2 regions of the Streptomyces sp. NPDC048590 genome follow, and region 2 is predicted to be linked to the other one. Evidence: riboswitches for the same ligand, from Rfam matches in the RefSeq annotation. Region 2 holds a riboswitch; the other holds the start of a gene.
The links. A riboswitch is a leader RNA that binds a small molecule or an ion and turns the genes downstream of it on or off. The one in region 2 is predicted to bind S-adenosylmethionine.

Region 1 (3,460 bases), on a different contig from region 2:
ATGCCCGGGTGGTTCGCCTCCAGGGACGCGATGACCTCGGAGAGGGTGGCGCCCTCCGCCGGGACCTCGGCCTGGCCGCCCGTGTAGGTGCGGAGGATGGTGGGGATACGGACCTTGACGCTCATGTGGGTGCCTTCCTTCGGTCTCGGGTGGTCAGTTGGCGGCGGCGAGGCCCGCGTCGCGGAACGCGTCCAGGCTGGGCCGGATCGTCGCCGACAGGCCGGTCGTCGGGGCGACCGCGTCGAGCGTCTTCAGACCGTCGCCGGTGTTCAGGACGACGGTGGTCAGGGACGGGTCGAGCAGACCGTCCTCGATGAGCTTCTTCGTCACTCCGACCGTCACCCCGCCCGCGGTCTCCGCGAAGATGCCCTCGGTGCGGGCCAGCAGCTTGATCGCGTCGACGACCTGCTCGTCGTTCACGTCCTCGACGGCACCGCCGGTGCGCCGGGCGATGTCCAGGACGTACGGGCCGTCGGCCGGGTTGCCGATCGCCAGGGACTTGGCGATGGTGTTCGGCTTCTGGGGGCGCACGACGTCGTGGCCGGCCTTGAAGGCGGTCGAGACCGGGGAGCAGCCCTCGGCCTGGGCGCCGAAGATCTTGTACGGCTTGTCCTCGACGAGGCCGAGCTTGATCAGCTCCTGGAGGCCCTTGTCGATCTTCGTGAGCTGCGAGCCGGACGCGATCGGGATGACGATCTGGTCGGGCAGCCGCCAGCCGAGCTGCTCGCAGATCTCGTACGCCAGGGTCTTGGAGCCCTCGCCGTAGTAGGGGCGCAGGTTGACGTTGACGAAGCCCCAGCCCTCACCGAGCGGGTCGCCGATGAGCTCCGAGCAGAAGCGGTTGACGTCGTCGTAATTGCCCTCGATGCCGACCAGTTCGCCGCCGTACACCGCGGCCATGACGACCTTGCCCTGCTCCAGGTCGTGCGGGATGAACACGCAGGAGCGGAAGCCGGCGCGGGCGGCGGCAGCGCCCACGGCACCGGCGAGGTTGCCGGTGGAGGAGCAGGAGAGCGTGGTGAAACCGAAGGCGCGGGCGGCCTCGACGGCGATGGCGACGACACGGTCCTTGAAGGAGTGCGTCGGGTTGCCGGAGTCGTCCTTGACGTACAGACCGCCGGTTACGCCCAGCTCGCGGGCGAGGTTGTCGGCCTTGACCAGCTTGGTGAAGCCGGGGTTGATGTTGGGCTTGTCCGCGACGTCGGAGGGGACGGGCAGCAGCGGCGCGTAGCGCCAGATGTTGTCCGGACCCTCGGCGATGCGCTTCTTCAGCTCCTCGGGCGAGCCGCTCGGCAGGTCGTAGGCGACTTCGAGCGGCCCGAAACAGGACGCACAGGCGAAAATGGGGCCGAGTGCGAATCGCTCGCCGCATTCGCGGCAGGAGAGCGCCGCTGCGGGACCGAGGTCCACGGCGGAAGAGTCGGTGTTTGCTGCAACTGTCTGCACGGCCATGATGGCGGAGGCCCTTTCTCCTCATCTTCCTCGCGACGTATTTCGCCGCAAGACGGAATTGGCACCTTCCCCACCGTGACCTCGCGGTCGGCAGGAGGGTTGCCGGGACTTCAACGGGCCGTTCCCTCAGTCCCTCTGGATGAGCGCTGTGGCACCGGATCATGGATCCGGGCGTTTGTCCGTGGACCGACCCCGAGATGCGGGAGTCGTCCGCGTTGTTCAAGACTGTAACCGACGCACACAGCGGTCGAGATAGTCGTCCGAACCGCGAGATGGATCACATACAGGGAGTATCGCCCGTGCTGGAAGAGGTCGAGTCCTGGCTGTCCAGGCGTTCGTGGTCGGCCTCCGACCGCCCGCTGGACCATCTCGTGGCGGCGCGGACGAAGGATCCGCACCGCTCACGCGTGAGTGTCGTGCTGCCCGCGCTGAACGAGGAGGCGACGGTCGGGGAGATCGTCGCGGAGATCCGGCGGGAGCTGGTCGAGAAGGTCCCGCTCGTGGACGAGCTGGTGGTGATCGACTCCGGATCCACCGACGCCACCGCGGAGGTCGCGCGCCGGGCCGGTGCCCGGGTCGTCCACCGGGACGCCATCCTCCCCCGGATGCCCGCGGTGCCCGGCAAGGGCGAGGTGCTCTGGCGGTCACTCCTGGTGACCAGCGGGGACATCGTCTGCTTCGTCGACGCGGACCTCAAGGACTTCTCGGCGGACTTCGTCTCCGGGACCGTCGGACCGCTGCTCACCGATCCGTCGGTGCACTTCGTCAAGGCGATGTACGACCGGCCCCTCGGCGACACCGCCGGCCAGGGCGGCCGGGTCACCGAGCTGGTGGCCCGCCCGCTGCTCAACCTGCACTGGCCCGCGCTGGCCGGTTTCGTCCAGCCGCTCGGCGGCGAGTACGCGGTCCGGCGCTCCCTGCTGGAGCAGCTCCCCTTCCCGGTCGGTTACGGGGTGGAGCTGGCGCTCCTCGTCGACGCGCTGCACACCGTCGGTCTGGACGCGCTGGCCCAGGTCGACGTGGGCGTGCGCAAGCACCGCCACCAGGACGGCCAGGCCCTCGGCCGGATGGCGGCGACGATCTACCGCACGGCGCAGCTGCGCCTGAATCGGGGGCCGCTGGTACGCCCCGAGATCACCCAGTTCGAGCGCGGACCGGGCGGTTTCGTCCCCCGCACCCACGCGGTGGACACCGAGGAACGGCCGCCGATGCGGGAGATCGTGGAGTACGCGGCGCGAGTGGCGGCGTAACGGTTCTTCCCGCCGGGCTCCACGCTCACTTGACGTTTGGCGGCTTCCCGAACGGGCTAGGTTCGGGTACATGGTCTCCGAGCACGCTGCGCAGGTACTCGTCGCGTCCAACCGCGGCCCGGTGTCGTACACACGGCGGGAGGACGGCACGCTCACGTCGAAACGGGGCGGCGGCGGGCTCGTCTCCGGGCTCAGCGCCGTCGACGACAAGCTGTGGGTGTGCGCCGCGCTCGGTGACGGCGACCGCGAGGCGGTCAGGCGCGGGGTGTCCGAGCCCGGCGTACGGATGCTCGACATCGACGCCGGGGTCCACGCCGACGCGTACAACGGCATCGCCAACTCGGTGCTGTGGTTCGTGCACCACATGATCTACCAGACGCCCGTGGAGCCCGTCTTCGACGCGGAGTTCCGCCGCCAGTGGGCCTCCTACGAGGCGTACAACCGGGCCTTCGCCGAGGCGCTCGCCGAGGAGGCGGGCGAGGGCGCCGCGGTGCTGGTGCAGGACTACCACCTCTCGCTGGTCCCCGGGATGCTGCGCGAGCTCCGCCCCGACCTGCGGATCGGTCACTTCTCGCACACGCCCTGGGCTCCCGTCGACTACTTCCGGCTGCTGCCCGACGACATCGGCGAGCAGCTCCTCAAGGGCATCCTGGGCGCCGACCGCGCCGCGTTCCTCACCCGCCGCTGGGCGGACGCCTTCATCGGCTGCTGCACCAGCATCCTCGGCGGAACCGGCCACACCCGGATCGGGGTGCACG
Region 2 (3,460 bases):
CAACGCGATCAGCTGGTTCGTCCGGATCGCCTTCTTCGTCGGCCCGGTCCTCGCGTTCATCGCCACCCGGCGGATCTGCCTCGGCCTCCAGCGCCGCGACAAGGAGAAGGTGCTGCACGGGCGCGAGTCCGGCACCATCAAGCGCCTGCCGCACGGTGAGTTCGTCGAGATCCACGAGCCGCTCGGCCCGGGCCAGCTGCACACGCTCACCGCGCACGAGCAGTACAAGCCGCTCGAGATCGGCCCGACGGTCGACGAGAACGGTGTCGAGCGCAAGCCCTCGGCCCTGCAGAAGCTGCGGGCACGGCTCAGCAAGAGCTACTACGGCGAGAACAACCAGATCGCCAAGCCCACCGCCGAGGAGTACAGGGAGATCACCAGCGGCCACGGCCACCACTGATCGACCTCAGCTGAACGCCACAGCGGGAGCCCCGTCCATCCGATGGACGGGGCTCTTCGCTGTCCCCGGAGCTGGATAGGGTGGAGGCCTTCCTTGTATCGGCTGTGGACCCCAGGAGCGGACCATGAACGTTGTGACCCCGGACGGCGGCGACAGCGTGGCGGCCCGTACCTGGCCCGGCGTGCTGACCCCCCTCCTGCGCGGAGAGCACCTCGGCGCGGACGACACCGCCTGGGCCATGGACCGCATCATGAGCGGCGAGGCCACGGACGCGCAGATCGCCGGCTTCGCCATCGCGCTGCGGGCCAAGGGCGAGACCGTCGACGAGGTCACCGGCCTCGTCCGCGCCATGTACGAGCACGCCCGCACCATCGAGGTGCCCGGCCGTACGGTCGACATCGTCGGCACCGGCGGGGACATGGCCAAGACCGTCAACATCTCCACCATGTCGGCGATCGTCGTCGCGGGGACGGGCGCCAAGGTCGTCAAGCACGGCAACCGCGCCTCCTCGTCGGCGAGCGGCGCCTCGGACGTACTGGAGAAGCTCGGCGTCAATCTGGACCTCACGCCGAAGCGCGTCGTGGAGGTCGCGGAGGAGGCGGGCATCACCTTCTGCTTCGCCGTGAAGTTCCACCCGGCCCTGCGTTACGCGGCGAAGGCGCGCAAGGAGCTCGGCACGCAGACCACCTTCAACATCCTCGGCCCGCTCACCAATCCGGCCGGGGTGCGTTCCCAGGCCATCGGGGTCGCCGACCCGAGGATGGCACCCATCGTCGCCGGAGTGCTGGCGGCCCGGGGCAACTCGGCACTGGTCTTCCGGGGGGACGACGGCCTCGACGAGCTGACGACCACGGCCACCTCGCGGGTCTGGATCGTGCGCGACGGCGCGGTCCGCGAGGAGCCCTTCGACCCGCGGGAGGTCGGGCTGGAGCTGGTGCCCGTGGAGGCGCTCCGCGGCGCCGACGCGTCGTACAACGCGGATGTGGCGCGCCGGCTGCTGGACGGCGAGACGGGCCCCGTGCGCGAAGCGGTGCTGCTGAACTCCGCCGCCGCGCTGGTCGCCCTCGACCCGGCCGACGCCACGCTGAACGACCAGCTGACGGCAGGTATCGCACGGGCCGCCGAGTCCATCGACTCCGGCGCGGCCAAGCGCGTGCTGGAGCGCTGGGTGGCGGCCAGCAACGCCTGACGCGGCACTGGATGTGAGCAAGGGCGCGGTCCGCATGGCGGACCGCGCCCTTGCGCGTCGGCGGACGTATGGCAAGATGCTCACCAGGTCATGAGTGACAGCGACTACGGCCCCGGCCCGCTGTCCGGCAACCCTCCGTCCGTGGCGGGGTGCCCCGGGTGAAGACCAGGCCGCAGGCAGCGAGGTCTGCGGCAAGCGCGGGCCCCTCGGCGTCTACGACGCCACCCCTTGGGGTCCTGGTCCCAGGGAGACTCTTGTGAGCAAGCGAATGCGATAGGGCACCGAGCCCTTCTCCGCACACCCTTTTTCTCTTCTTCATCCCGCGCCGCCGCGTGCCTCTGTCCGCCGGTGCGAGGATCTCGCCTGCCTCTTACGGGAGTTCGCCATGTCTGTCTCCACCGCTGCCGCCGACCAGTCGATCTGTACCCCTCTGCCGGTCCTGGGTGCCGATGTCACCGTTCCGCTGGTCACGGGCGGAAACGTCACCTACGCCGCGCTCGACTACGCGGCCAGCGCCCCGGCACTCCAGCGGGTGTGGGACGACGTCGCCGCCTACGCGCCGTACTACGGCAGCGTGCACCGCGGGGCCGGCTACCTCTCGCAGCTGTCCACCGACCTGTTCGAGGCCGCCCGGGTGACCGTCGCGGAGTTCCTCGGCTGCCGCGCCGACGACCAGCTGGTCTTCACCCGCTCGACGACCGACTCCCTCAACCTGCTCGCCGCCGCACTGCCCGCCGACTGCCAGGTCTTCGTGTTCGAGACCGAGCACCACGCCTCGCTGCTGCCCTGGCGCGACGCCCGGGTCACCTTCCTCGACGCGCCCCGCACCCCCGGCCAGGCGGTCGAGACGCTGGAGCGCGCGCTGGCCGCCCGCGACCCCTACGGTCCGGCGCTGGTCTGCGTCACCGGCGCGTCCAACGTCACCGGTGAGCTGTGGCCCGTGAAGGAACTGGCCGCCGCCGCCCACGCACACGGTGCGCGGATCGTGCTGGACGCCGCTCAGCTCGCCCCGCACCACCCCGTGGACATCGCGGAGCTGGACGTCGACTGGGTCGCCTTCTCCGGGCACAAGCTGTACGCGCCCTTCGGCTCGGGTGTCCTCGCGGGACGGGCCGACTGGCTGGTGGCCGCGGAGCCGTACCTCGCGGGCGGCGGCGCCTCCCGCAAGGTCTCCCGGCGCACGGACGGCGGCGTCGACGTCGAGTGGCACACCACCGCGGCACGGCACGAGGCGGGATCGCCCAACGTCATCGGCGTGCTGTCCATCGCCGCGGCCTGCAAGGCCCTCACCGAGGCCGGCTTCGGACGGCTCGTCGAGCGCGAGCAGCGCCTGGTCGCCCGGGTCCGTGAGGGCCTGGCCGACGTTCCCGAGGTCAAGGTCCTCTCGCTCTTCGGCGACGATGCCCCGCGGGTGGGCGTCATCTCCTTCGTGGTCGAGGGATGGAACAGCTCGCACTTCGCCGCCGCGCTCTCCGCCGAGTACGGCATCGGGGTCCGCGACGGACTGTTCTGCGCCCACCCCCTCGTGCGGACCCTGCTCGGCGGCGAGTCTCAGGACCCGGGTGAGTGCGGTGCGCCGGAGGCGGCGCCGGGGGAGCGGTCCCTGAACGCCATCCGGGTGAGCTTCGGCGCCGGTACGCCGGACGAGCACATCGAGAGGTTCCTGGGGGCCGTCCGCGAACTGGTGCACGACGGCGCCCGCTGGGCCTACCGCACCGAGGACGGCCGCTGCGTGCCGGACCGGGACGCGGCCCAGAACTGACCCGCGGATACGGCTCCGGCCGGGCACAGGGGGCGCGATGCCCTTGTGCCCGGCCGGAGCCGTATCGCCGTCGCCGGCGGTCCCGTTATGCGTCGAGCCCGATGGCGAA

Region 1: linked by a shared signal. The riboswitch ahead of thrC (threonine synthase) and the one ahead of ACGFNN_RS26730 (aminotransferase class V-fold PLP-dependent enzyme) in region 2 are both predicted to bind S-adenosylmethionine.

The regions. Positions count from the first base shown of each region.
Region 1 is NZ_JBICWC010000004.1:616,249-619,708, forward strand. It holds gene ACGFNN_RS15120 (MoaD/ThiS family protein) at 1-125, opposite strand, end outside; gene thrC (threonine synthase) at 154-1,452, opposite strand; SAM riboswitch class I at 1,471-1,598, opposite strand; gene ACGFNN_RS15130 (glucosyl-3-phosphoglycerate synthase) at 1,752-2,702, shown strand; gene ACGFNN_RS15135 (trehalose-6-phosphate synthase) at 2,773-3,460, shown strand, end outside.
Region 2 is NZ_JBICWC010000009.1:390,175-393,634, reverse strand. It holds gene ACGFNN_RS26740 (cytochrome bc complex cytochrome b subunit) at 1-400, shown strand, start outside; gene trpD (anthranilate phosphoribosyltransferase) at 525-1,589, shown strand; SAM riboswitch class IV at 1,676-1,793, shown strand; gene ACGFNN_RS26730 (aminotransferase class V-fold PLP-dependent enzyme) at 1,975-3,351, shown strand; gene ACGFNN_RS26725 (Lrp/AsnC family transcriptional regulator) at 3,437-3,460, opposite strand, start outside.